One region of the Undibacterium sp. GW821-FHT07F11 genome, then DNA from elsewhere that is predicted to be linked to it. Evidence: predicted binding sites of a transcription regulator. Region 1 holds the regulator's gene; the other holds the start of a gene.

Region 1 (6,094 bases):
GACCAGGACAGGCCGCCCCTGCATCTGCGTGCTGACCTGGCTGTAGTGTCACAAAAATCATCACTGGTCACACCCAGGCGCGAACATGACGAAGTCCATCTGCATGACAATGTCAGTATGGAAAGACCGGAGGGTCTGAGTTCACAGTTCGTGCGCGTGGAGTCAGATTATCTTTTGCTATTGCCGGATGATGATATCGTGAAAACCGATAAACCCATTTCGGTCACGACGGGAAAACTAAGCTCTACAGCAACAGGCATGATTGCCAATAATTCTACTCAAAGCCTGGCGATGCTGAGCAAGGTCCACATTCAACTCAAGAAGCGTGAACCGGCTCCCAAAGCCAGCACAAAATAATGAAGAAAGCGAATATGCGTATGATCAATACACCATTCAGCGTCGCCCGCTTATTGGGTCTGGCCTTTCTGAGCCTGGCCTGCGTTTCTGCCCATGCAGAAAAAGCCGACAGTAATAAAGAGACCATCATCGAAGCCGGTTACGGCGAGAGTGATGGCAAGACCAGTGTGCGCAGATTGTCCAAGGGTGTCTCTTTGGTACGTGGCACACTCAACGTCAAGGCAGAAAATGCCGTGGTTACTGAAGCGCCTAATGGTGACCAGTTCGTCGTCCTCACCGGTGGCAGCAACCGCAAGGTCACCTTCCGCCAGAAACGTGATGGCGGCCCGGACCTGTGGGTGGATGGTGAGGCTGACCGCGCTGAATACAATCAGAGTACAGAAATCGTCAAGTTCATTTCCAAGGCCAAGGTGCGCTACCTGGAAGGTAAACGGGTCACCCAGGAACAGGAAGGCGAATACCTGTCTTACGACAGCAAAAATGACTTTTTCATCGGCACCAATTCGACCAGTGGCCAGCATGTGGATGGCTCTGGCAGCCTGAAAATCATCTTGCAACCAAAACCAGAAAAACAGGCTAATTAAGATGACAGCACAGTCCAGCAGCACCTTGCTCGTCAAGGGCCTGCAAAAGCGCTATGGCGCGCGCCAGGTGGTGCGCGATGTTTCCCTGCTATTGAAAAGTGGCGAGGTGGTGGGTTTGCTGGGGCCGAATGGCGCAGGCAAGACCACCTCGTTTTACATGATCGTGGGCCTGGTGCCTTCCGACGCCGGGGATATCACGATTGATGACGTGAATATCTCGCAACTGCCTATCCATGAGCGTGCAGTACTGGGTCTGTCTTACCTGCCCCAGGAAGCTTCGGTATTCCGCAAACTGACGGTGGAAGACAATATCCGCGCCGTACTCGAATTGCAAAAAGACAGTGAAGGCAAATATCTCGGTGCCAAGAAAATTGAGCAAAGGCTCAATGCCCTGCTGGCAGATTTGCAGATAGAAAAGATACGTGAAAGCCAAGCACTATCACTCTCAGGTGGTGAACGCCGTCGTGTCGAAATTGCCCGCGCGCTGGCGACCAACCCACGCTTTGTTTTGCTGGATGAGCCCTTTGCTGGCGTTGACCCGATTGCCGTCATCGAAATTCAACGCATTGTGCGCTTCCTCAAGGAACGCGGCATCGGTGTGCTGATCACCGACCATAATGTGCGCGAGACCCTGGGCATCTGCGATCACGCCTATATCATCAACCAAGGTGCGGTACTTGCCAGTGGCAAGCCTGACGACATCATACAAAATGAATCTGTACGTCGCGTTTATCTCGGAGAACACTTCCGGATGTGACGGGAATCATCATGAAACAAAGCCTGCAACTACGTACCTCACAACATCTGGCCCTGACGCCGCAATTGCAGCAATCAATACGATTATTGCAGTTATCGACTCTGGAATTGCATCAGGAGCTGGAGACGCTGCTGACCGACAATCCCATGCTGGAGCGCGTCGATGACCCACTTGATCACGCCGTGCGCCTGCTGGCAGACGGTGCCATCAATACCAGCAGCACCTCTGCCGATGCTGGCATGGAAGCACCCGCAGCAAGAGACGACAGCGACAAGTCTGCAGAACCTGCGGCGGCTGATGCTGAAACCGTCATCAGCAATGACAGCACCACCTCCAGTGAAGAAGACTGGGGTTTTGATGACGTGCAGCATGGCAGCAAGTCTGGCGATGATGAAGATGGCCGCCCACAACTGGGCGCAGCCCATGTCACCCTGCGTGAACACCTGCTGGAACAGATGCGCCTGAACCTGCGCGAGCCGCGTGACCGAGCCCTGGTCGAGCTGATGATAGATGCGCTTGACAGCAACGGTTACCTGACTGAAACCTTGGATGAAATACATGCCAGTTTGCCACTGGAATTGTTCGTAGAACCAGAAGAACTGGCTTTTGCCCTGAACATGCTGCAGAGCTTTGACCCTGCCGGTGTTGGTGCGCGCAGCCCTTCAGAATGCCTGGCACTGCAAATCAGGCGCTTGCCCAAGATTGCTTTTGTCACGCGCAGGCTGGCGTTGCAAATTGTTGAAACGCAACTGAGTTTATTTGCGCAAAGAGATTTCACAAAACTCAAGAAAATACTCGACTGTGATGACGAAGATTTGCGCGATGCACAAACGGTCATCCGTATGTGCAAACCCAGACCCGGCATCGCTTTTGCTGCCGATGAATCTGACTATGTTGTACCAGACGTCATCGTCAGAAAATCCGGTAACGGCTGGCAAGTCATGCTGAATCAGGATGTCATGCCCAGGCTGCGGGTAAGCAGTATGTATGCCAACATCATGAAGCAAAATCGCGGCGAGGCAGGCATGGGTGCGCAACTACAGGAAGCACGCTGGCTCATCAAGAATATGCGGCAACGCTTCGAGACCATATTGCGCGTTGCACAAGCGATAGTCGAAAGGCAACGCAATTTTTTCACGCACGGTGCTGTTGCCATGCGCCCCCTTGTTTTGCGCGAAATTGCTGATACACTAGGATTACACGAGAGCACTATCTCACGTGTAACAACCCAAAAATACATGTTGACCCCACATGGCATGTTTGAGTTGAAGTACTTTTTCGGCAGCCATGTCGCGACGGAAACAGGGGGTGAAGCATCTTCCACCGCGATACGTGCACTCATCAAGCAGCTGATAGGAGCAGAAGACCAGAAAAGCCCACTCTCTGATAGCAAAATTGCAGACATGCTGGGTGAACAGGGCATGGTAATTGCCCGACGGACAGTTGCCAAATACCGTGAAGCCCTCAAAATCCCCCCAGTGAGTTTGCGTAAATCTTTGTAAGCAGTCCTTGTAATCACGGTTTGAATTGCTATATATGATTTAGCTCAAGGCAAATAAATGCCAGGAGCTTATCGTTACAGCAAGTAACATCACTATAGGAGCACAGTATGAATCTCACCATCAGTGGACACCACGTCGAAGTAACTCCTGCAATTCGTGAATATGTACATACCAAACTAGAACGTATCAGGCGGCATTTCGACCAGGTCATTGATATCGCCGTCATCCTGACGGTGGACAAGCTCCGGGAAAAGGAAAAACGACACAAAGCCGACATTAATTTGCATATCAGCGGTAAAGATATCCACGTTGAAAGTCTGGCGCATGATCTGTATGCAGCCATTGATGCACTGGTAGACAAACTGGATCGCCAGGTCATCAAGCATAAAGATAAAATGCAAGACCATCAGCACGACGCCATCAAGCACATACCTGATCCGGCATCGGCTTCATAAAGACCCCAGTCCTTACCCGAACAGGGTTGTGGACATCCAAAACAAGGACGCTAGAAGGCGTCCTTTTTGTTGGGTGATTGGTTTTGATTTAATGATTTACCTCAATCATTAATTGAATTGCCCTGCGACAATCCGTACACATAATAACCGTCATTCCAGCGTGCTTTTAGCTGGAATCCAGCGGCGTTCGTTATATGCCGTGGCTCTTGTTGCAAGTGGCACTTTGACTAAAACGTTTGCCCTCCGTGGATACAAGCCGGGTCTCGGCCCGGCAGCCGAAATACTTTCTTTGCGTCGCCAAAGAACGTATTCAAAGAAAGGCGACCCAGGCGTCGTCGCCCCCTGAAGGGGGTTCCCGTTTGTGCTGTACAAAAAATGGGAAGGCCCGAAACTCGCTTCGCTCAAACAGCGGTCCTTCTTAATCCATTTTCTGTACGGCACAAACGGCGTCGACACATGGGAACTGCTAACGTCAAAAACAACAGCAACGAGCATGCAGTCCTTACGCTATTTCCTCATAAGCATAGACACCCCGTGACGACCAAGCCTGACAAAGTTAAAATAGCAGCTTCATCCTCTACCCTGCATAGTCAACCATTATGAGCGAATTTGTCCTCACCTCCGTCAAGAACAATATAGGCTATATCACCCTGGACAGGCCCAAAGCGCTGAACTCGCTGTCTCTCGATATGGTAAGAGCGCTGACGACGACCTTGCTGGCCTGGCAGGATGATCAGAATGTGCGTGCGGTGTTTATCCATAGCAGCAGCGAGAAGGCATTTTGTGCTGGTGGTGATATCCGTTTCTTCTATGACGTTGGTACTGCCACACCCAGAGGTGACTCGGCCCTGCTGGAAGATTTTTTCACCGAGGAATATGCCTTAAATCATTTAATCCATTTCTACCCAAAACCCTATATCGCGCTGATGAATGGCGTGGTCATGGGTGGTGGCATGGGTATTGCGCAAGCAGGTGAAGACTGTCGTTTGCGCATCGTCACGGAGCGTACCAAGATGGCGATGCCGGAAGTGAATATTGGTCTTTTCCCTGATGTGGGCGGCGGTTATTTCCTGTCGCGTACTGATGGTGAAATTGGTACTTACCTGGGATTGACTGGTGAAATCATCACCGCTGCGGATGCCATTTATGCAGGGCTGGCGGATGTCTATATTCCCACAACTGAAATACCTGCACTGATGAATTTGCTCAGTGAAAGTACGGCCACAGACTTGCATCTGGTAATACGCGATTTTGCTGCGGCTTTTGCAGACCAGGCAAAACCGGACACCAGCAAACTGGCTGCACAACACGCCATCATCAACGACATTTTCGCAGGCGATAGCGTTACTGCGATCTGTGAAAAACTACAACAAGACAACAGCGACTTCGCCCAGCAGACCCTGGCCACCATGCAAAAGCGTTCACCACTACTGATGTCAGTCACACTGGAACAACTGCGCCGCAGTAAAGGTATGACAGTATCGGCCTGCCTGCGCATGGAAAGAAACATGGTACGCCATTGCTTCAAGCATGGTGAAGTGCTTGAGGGCGTGCGGGCCCTGGTGGTAGACAAAGACAATGCACCACGCTGGTCACCTGCGACATTGGCTGAAGTGACGACGGAACAAGTGACAGGATTCTTTGCTGAAGCCTGGCCTGCTCATGCGCATCCTTTGCGGTATTTGGAAGCTTGAGTTGAAAGACTGACTGATCAGAGTTTGATCAATCGTATATCTAAAAATTAGATCAAGGTCGTATTGACGTTGATTTTGACTTTGGGGTTGTTTTTGACTTTCTGCAGTTCCCATGTGTCGACGCCGTTTGTGCAGTACAGAAAATGGATCAAGAAATGCCCGTGTTTGAGTGTAGCGAGTTTCGGGCATTTCCCATTTTTTGTACTGCACAAACGGGCACCCCGCAGGGGCGACGACGCTGGGTCGCATTTCTTTGAATTCTTTCTTTGGCGACGCAAAGAAAGAATTTCGGCTGCCGGGCCGAGACCCGGCTTGGTTCTACGAAGGGCAATCGCTTTAGTCAAAGTGCAATATTCAACAAACAACACGGCATACCACGAACGCCGCTAGATTCCTGCCTACGCAGGAATGACGTGAATAAGATTGCCATAAAATCCAAGGCTGAGCAGCCTGTTATGCATATCTGCAATCACTTCAACTCAAACGCCTTCTTATCCCCCTTAAACCATCCAGCCAACCCCGCAATAAACTCCTGCGCCCCATTCCTCCTCGCAGTCTTCAAACCATGACTGGCACCTGGAAATTCCACGAACTGAAAATCTTTTTCCGGATGCTTCAAAAAGTAATCCCGCAAGGCATGTCCTGATTCTATCGGCACACTCTCATCCTTCTCACCCATTGCTGCCACCATGGGAATATCCAGGCTTGCGTACACAATCAAAGGATCAGAAAACAGATGTCCAGA
Region 2 (6,094 bases), on a different contig from region 1:
ATCATCGACAAATTAATCTTCACTTCTGCTGGCTAAGTTTTGCTACTAAGTCTGGTGAAAATCGCCACTTGGTTGAAGCGCCTGATGGAATGAATCCACTTGGAAACAAGTGGTTACGGAATAAAACCAGCATACCTTTCAGTCGCTGTTTCAACGAAAGATCTAAAAGTAGAGGATTTTATATCCTCTTTTATTTTGCGTGTCCGCAGTGATTTGCTTGGCAAAGCTACACCTCATATCTCATGAAGTCAGGTCAATGGAAGACAGCGATATTGTTTTTTTATTATTGCATAATAATTTTAATCTCAGGAATATTTTTTCAACGGTTTGTTTATTAATACTTTGAATAAAAAATAGTTATTAAATTTTTTTAATGCTCTTTGAGTGCTCTTCTATACTGTATAGCCTCAGCCACATGCGGCGTGGCAATATGGGTAGAGCCTGCCAGGTCGGCAATCGTGCGGGCGACTTTTAATACGCGGTGGTAGGCGCGGGCGGACCAGTTGAGTTTGGTCATGGCATTGCGCAAGAGTTGCCCGGCTTGTTCATCCGGTTGGCAGTGCAGATCAATTTCTGTGGTCGATAAAAGATTGTTGGCCTTGCCCTGACGCTGTTGTTGGCGTTCAAACGCGGTTTCTACGCGCGCATGTATACTGGCACTGGCTTCACCATCAGCTTGCTTGAGTAAGTCAGCATGCGGCAGGGCACCGACCTGGATTTGCATGTCGATGCGGTCCAGCAAAGGGCCGGATATCCTGTCCTGATAGCGGGCGATAATGTCTGGTGTGCAGCGGCACTTGCCATTACTATGGCCGAAGTAACCGCAGGGACATGGGTTCATGGCTGCGATCAATTGAAAGCGTGCCGGGAAGTCAGCCTGTCTTGCCGCGCGGGAAATAGTGATATGACCAGACTCCAGCGGTTCACGTAAAACTTCCAGCACTTTTCTATCGAACTCCGGCAATTCGTCGAGGAAGAGGACGCCACGATGCGCAAGCGAAATTTCACCTGGCCTTGGGGTGCCTCCTCCACCAACTAGTGCAACGGCAGATGCGGTGTGATGTGGTGATCGATATGGGCGTGCTTTCCATTTCTCAATTGAAAAGCCTGAAGTCAGGGATTGCACTGCCGCTGATTCCAATGCTTCCTGATCTGTCATGGTAGGCAAAATGCCGGGGAAGCGGGCGGCCAGCATTGATTTTCCTGTACCCGGTGGCCCCATCAACAAAACTGAATGCGATCCTGCCGCCGCCACTTCCAGAGCCCGTTTGGCCTGTAACTGGCCTTTGACTTCGGCAAAATCGGCGTACTGTGGCCGCCTGGGTCTGGAGGCGGGGCGGTGGCGTACCAGTCTTTGCTCTCCATCCACACCAGCGAAGTGAGCACATACCTGTAGTAGCGAATCTGCAGGGTAGATGGCGGCATCGCTGACCAGTGCCGCTTCGTCCGCATTCGCGCGTGGCAAAATGAAGGCGGGTTCCTGTGCAGAGTGCTGCTGGCTTTTGCAAATCGCAAACGTCATGGCCAGCGCGCCACGTATGGGCCGCAATTCACCTGACAGCGAGAGTTCGCCAGCAAACTCATACTGTTCCAGCGCATCTCCCGGGATTTGCCCGGATGCGGCCAAAATACCCAGTGCGATGGGCAAATCAAAGCGGCCAGATTCCTTGGGCAAATCAGCAGGTGCCAGGTTCACAGTGATGCGTTTATTCGGGAATTCAAAGCGGGCGTTTTGCAATGCAGCCCTGACCCTGTCCTTGGATTCTTTGACTTCGGTTTCTGGCAGTCCGACGATAGTGAAGGCTGGCAGGCCATTTGCCAGATGCACTTCCACAGTCACCTGTGGCGCATCCATACCATTCAGGGCGCGGCTTTTGAGTACGGCGAGTGACATGCGGTCTGGTACTTAATCGTCTTTTTGCTGTGCTTCCAGTGCAGCGACCCTGGCTTCCAGGGCTTCCAGTTTGGCGCGGGTCTTGGCCAGGACTTGTGCCTGGATATCAAATTCTTCGCGAGTGACGAGGTCCAGCTTGGAAAATCCCTGGCTCATCATGGCTTTGACATTCTTTTCTATGTCCTTGGCAGGTGAGTTTTCCAGTGCCTGGCTGATCTTGGTCTGCATGTCATTAAAGAAATTTTGCTTATCCATTTTTATCCTCTATCTTGTAATTGCACATTTATGGTGCAAATCATGCTTTGCCACTTTTTTGTGCGAAATCGGTCATGCCCGAAATTGGTGCGCAATGTGGATTTTTTCGCTTGCTATTTTACCTATGGGGCAATGATAGCGCATCTTGCCCAAACCACGACTGGTATTGCGGCGCAATATAAAAAACAGGCGGGACGCAGAGTTTATCTGGCTGTATGCATATTAATACACTCTGGGTGCTGTGTTGCACATTCAATTTATTGGCGTGACAGCCATAGTTGGCACGACTCCTGCTAACAGGAAAGGGAAATAAGAATTTAAGAGTCTGACCGGGCAAGTGGTAGCGAGTGGCAGTGATTGTTGGCCACCACATGCTGAAAACAGATTCTGCCCAGAGTTCAATCAAATCAAATCTTAATCATTAGGGGGAAGCGCAATGAAAAAACTAGTAATCGCCGCTGCTGTAGCCACAACATTCTTTGGTGGTTTTGCCCATGCAGAAGATGCCAAGCCAGAAGCCAAACCAGACAATGAAGTCAGCTTCAACATTGGCGTCGTCAGCGAATACCGTTATCGTGCGATTGCGCAATCGCGTCTTGATCCAGCTTTGCAGGGCGGCGCTGATTATGTGAATAACCCTAGCGGCTTTTATGCTGGCACATGGCTGTCAACGATCAAATGGACCAAGGATGCAGGCGGTGGTGGTGACCTTGAATGGGATATCTATGCCGGTAAAAAGGGCGAGATCACCAAAGATGTTTCTTATGATGTTGGTGTCCTGACTTATATCTACCCATCCAATGGGCTGAACAAGGTCGCCGGTTTTGCTGATGCCAACACCACAGAAATTTACGGCCAGTTAGGCATGGGGCCTGCATATATCAAGTATTCACACTCGATCACCAACCTGTTCGGTTTTATCGATAGCAAGAACAGCGGTTATCTGGATATTGGTGCAAACATTGAGTTGCCTGAAGGTTACACGCTGGCTTTGCACGCTGGTCATCAAACCATCAAGAACAATGGTGCGTACTCTTATTCCGATTGGAAAATCGGTGTGAATAAGGAGTTTTTTGGTGTGAATTTTGGTATCGCAGCGCTGGGCACGAATGCAGAGAAAAAACTGTATGTCACGCCAGCGGGCAAGTTCACAGGCAAAACTACTTTGGTATTGTCTGCAGTTAAAACATTTTAAAAAAATCGAGGCGAGCATGAAACTGATTACTGCAATTATCAAGCCTTTTAAGCTGGATGAGGTCCGCGAGGCGCTATCCACCATAGGCGTACAAGGGATCACCGTGACCGAGGTGAAGGGCTTTGGCCGTCAGAAAGGCCATACAGAACTGTACCGTGGTGCAGAGTATGTTGTCGACTTCCTGCCAAAGACAAAAATTGAAGCTGCTGTGGATGATGCGATTGTTGATCGCGCTATCGAAGCGATAGAAACCGCAGCCCGCACCGGCAAGATTGGTGACGGCAAGATTTTTGTCTATGACTTGCAACAAGTTGTGCGTATTCGTACCGGTGAAACCGGCAACGACGCACTCTGATAGCCTACCAGGGAGTTCACATGAAAAAACTGTTGAAGAACATGCTGGCAGGGGCCGCTTTGCTGGTCACAGTCGGTTTTACATCTATAGCATCAGCGCAGGATGCCTCGGCCAAAGCTGAACCAGCGGCAGCGTCTGCTGCTGCGGTGACTGCTTCGGCCAGCGCCTCGGCACCTGCGGCCTCTGCAGCAGTAGTTGCACCGGTTGCACCAGCCTCTGCCCCAGCGGCGGCTGATCCGGCTGCTGCCAGTGCCGCCGCACCGGCAGCACCGGCACCTACGCCAAATAAAGGCGATACTGCCTGGATGATGGTTGCTACTTTGCTGGTCATCCTGATGACCATTCCTGGCCTTGCCCTGTTCTACGGTGGCCTGGTTCGTTCCAAGAACATGTTGTCTATCCTGATGCAGGTCTTCATGATCTTCGCAGTGATTGTGGTTTTGTGGTGTATCTACGGTTATTCACTGGCATTTACCGAAGGTGGCAAATTCATCGGCTCGTTTGACCGTCTGTTCCTGAAAGGGATCTGGGATCCGGCCAAGGCAACATTCGGTACTGCAGCGACATTCAGCAAAGGTGTAGTGATACCTGAGTTTGCCTATGTAGCCTTCCAGGCGACATTTGCAGCCATCACTTGTGGCCTGATCATCGGCGCGTTTGCAGAGCGTGCAAAGTTCACTGCAGTTCTCTTGTTCGTGGTCTTGTGGTTCACCTTCAGCTACCTGCCTATCGCTCACATGGTCTGGTTCTGGACTGGCCCTGATGCAATCAAGGATGCAGCAACGCTGGCGACAGAAACTGCCAAAGCTGGTTTCCTGTTCCAAAAAGGCGCGCTGGACTTCGCTGGTGGTACCGTCGTGCATATCAATGCTGCGGTCGCTGGCCTGGTTGGTGCTTATCTGATAGGCAAACGTGTGGGCTACGGTAAAGAATCCATGGCACCTCACTCCCTGACAATGACGATGATAGGTGCGTCCCTGTTGTGGGTGGGCTGGTTTGGTTTCAATGCCGGCTCAGCTCTGGAAGCAGGCGATGTCGCAGCACTGGCGTTCATCAATACTTTGCTGGCAACGGCTGCAGCAACTGTGTCATGGGTATTTGGTGAGTGGATGTCCAAGGGCAAGCCTTCCATGCTGGGTGGTGCATCCGGTGCGGTAGCTGGTCTGGTCGCGATTACGCCAGCTTGTGGTTTTGTCGGCCCTATGGGTGCCCTGATCATCGGTCTGCTGGCAGGAATCATCTGCCTGTGGGGTGTGAATGGTCTGAAGCGCTTGCTGGGTGCAGATGATTCCCTTGACGTGTTTGGCGTGCATGGCGTCGGCGGTATCCTGGGTGCCTTGTTGACAGGTGTGTTTGCTGCACCATCTCTCGGCGGCCAGGGTATATTTGACTATGTCACCAACAAAATGTCGGCTGATCCTTACGATATTTTTGGCCAGGTCATGACGCAAGCAACAGCAGTAGGCACGACCATCATCTGGTCAGGCGTCGTGTCCTTCGTGGCTTACAAACTGGTTGATCTGGTGGTTGGTCTGCGTGTACCGGAAGATGAAGAACGTGAAGGTCTGGACATCACCAGCCATGGTGAGTCTGCATACCACTCTTGATTTGATTCATGATCTGATGAAAAAGTTTTTGCCCGGCCTGTCTCTGCTACACCGATAAGGCCGGGTAATTAAGAAGTATCCAAAGGAGTACCGTCAGTACCGTAATCAGAGCTTGCGGTCCTGAATTTGACAGGCTGTTTTGCATTGTGCAAAACAGCCTTTTTTTATCTGCCTGCATTTGATTACATTATTATATGCAGGACAAAAAAATACGCCACCCGCAGGTGGCGTAGATATTCGAACCAAGAAGATATCCGTCAGCTTATTTTGCAGCAGGTGCAAATTTATCTGCAGGTACCAGCAACCACAAACGTGCCAGATCACCAGAACCATCACGGCCTTGTACTGACTTCAGGGTTTCAACTGCCTTATCGCGCTTGCCTGCTTTCAGATAAGCCATACCCAGATGCAGTTTTGCTTCATCAGGAGATTTCAGACCACCCTTTGCAATACCCTGTTCCATCAATGCCAGGCCTTTGTCGTACTGGCCGTTAACCACATAGTTGTAACCGATGTTGACCATGCCGATACCGGTCTTGGCATTTTTTGCGGCTGCTTCACCAGCATCCAGGCTCTTGACGTCATCAGCCGCCTGTTTGTTGACGCGATCGCGCAATTGCTTGTGTTTTGCAGCTTCTTTGCCAGTACCCAGCAAGTTTGCGGCATAGCCAGCGTCAATCGCAGTCTTGGCTTCAACAGGCAAACCGGCCAGCAAGGCCAGCTCTGCCATATCGACAAACTGGGCGCCGTCCTCAAATTTGTCATTCAGGATCAGCAGGCGATAGTAG

What was found. The regulator sigma-54, encoded in region 1, starts transcription at its own class of promoters, with help from an activator protein. The targets are predictions, from matches to a motif close to TGGCANGNAANCTGCTTT.
Region 2: a site for sigma-54 is predicted at 2,429-2,446, ahead of AC07OI_RS01125 (TorF family putative porin). Genes of this name have one in related genera too.

The regions. Positions count from the first base shown of each region.
Region 1 is NZ_JBWKQH010000012.1:52,361-58,454, reverse strand. It holds gene lptC (LPS export ABC transporter periplasmic protein LptC) at 1-357, shown strand, start outside; gene lptA (lipopolysaccharide transport periplasmic protein LptA) at 372-941, shown strand; gene lptB (LPS export ABC transporter ATP-binding protein) at 943-1,698, shown strand; gene AC07OI_RS26250 (RNA polymerase factor sigma-54) at 1,710-3,200, shown strand; gene hpf (ribosome hibernation-promoting factor, HPF/YfiA family) at 3,308-3,655, shown strand; gene AC07OI_RS26240 (enoyl-CoA hydratase/isomerase family protein) at 4,255-5,349, shown strand; gene AC07OI_RS26235 (alpha/beta hydrolase family protein) at 5,819-6,094, opposite strand, start outside.
Region 2 is NZ_JBWKQH010000001.1:267,113-273,206, reverse strand. It holds gene AC07OI_RS01140 (hypothetical protein) at 1-212, shown strand, start outside; gene AC07OI_RS01135 (YifB family Mg chelatase-like AAA ATPase) at 371-1,894, opposite strand; gene AC07OI_RS01130 (accessory factor UbiK family protein) at 1,907-2,149, opposite strand; gene AC07OI_RS01125 (TorF family putative porin) at 2,586-3,344, shown strand; gene AC07OI_RS01120 (P-II family nitrogen regulator) at 3,361-3,699, shown strand; gene AC07OI_RS01115 (ammonium transporter) at 3,720-5,306, shown strand; gene AC07OI_RS01110 (tetratricopeptide repeat protein) at 5,569-6,094, opposite strand, start outside.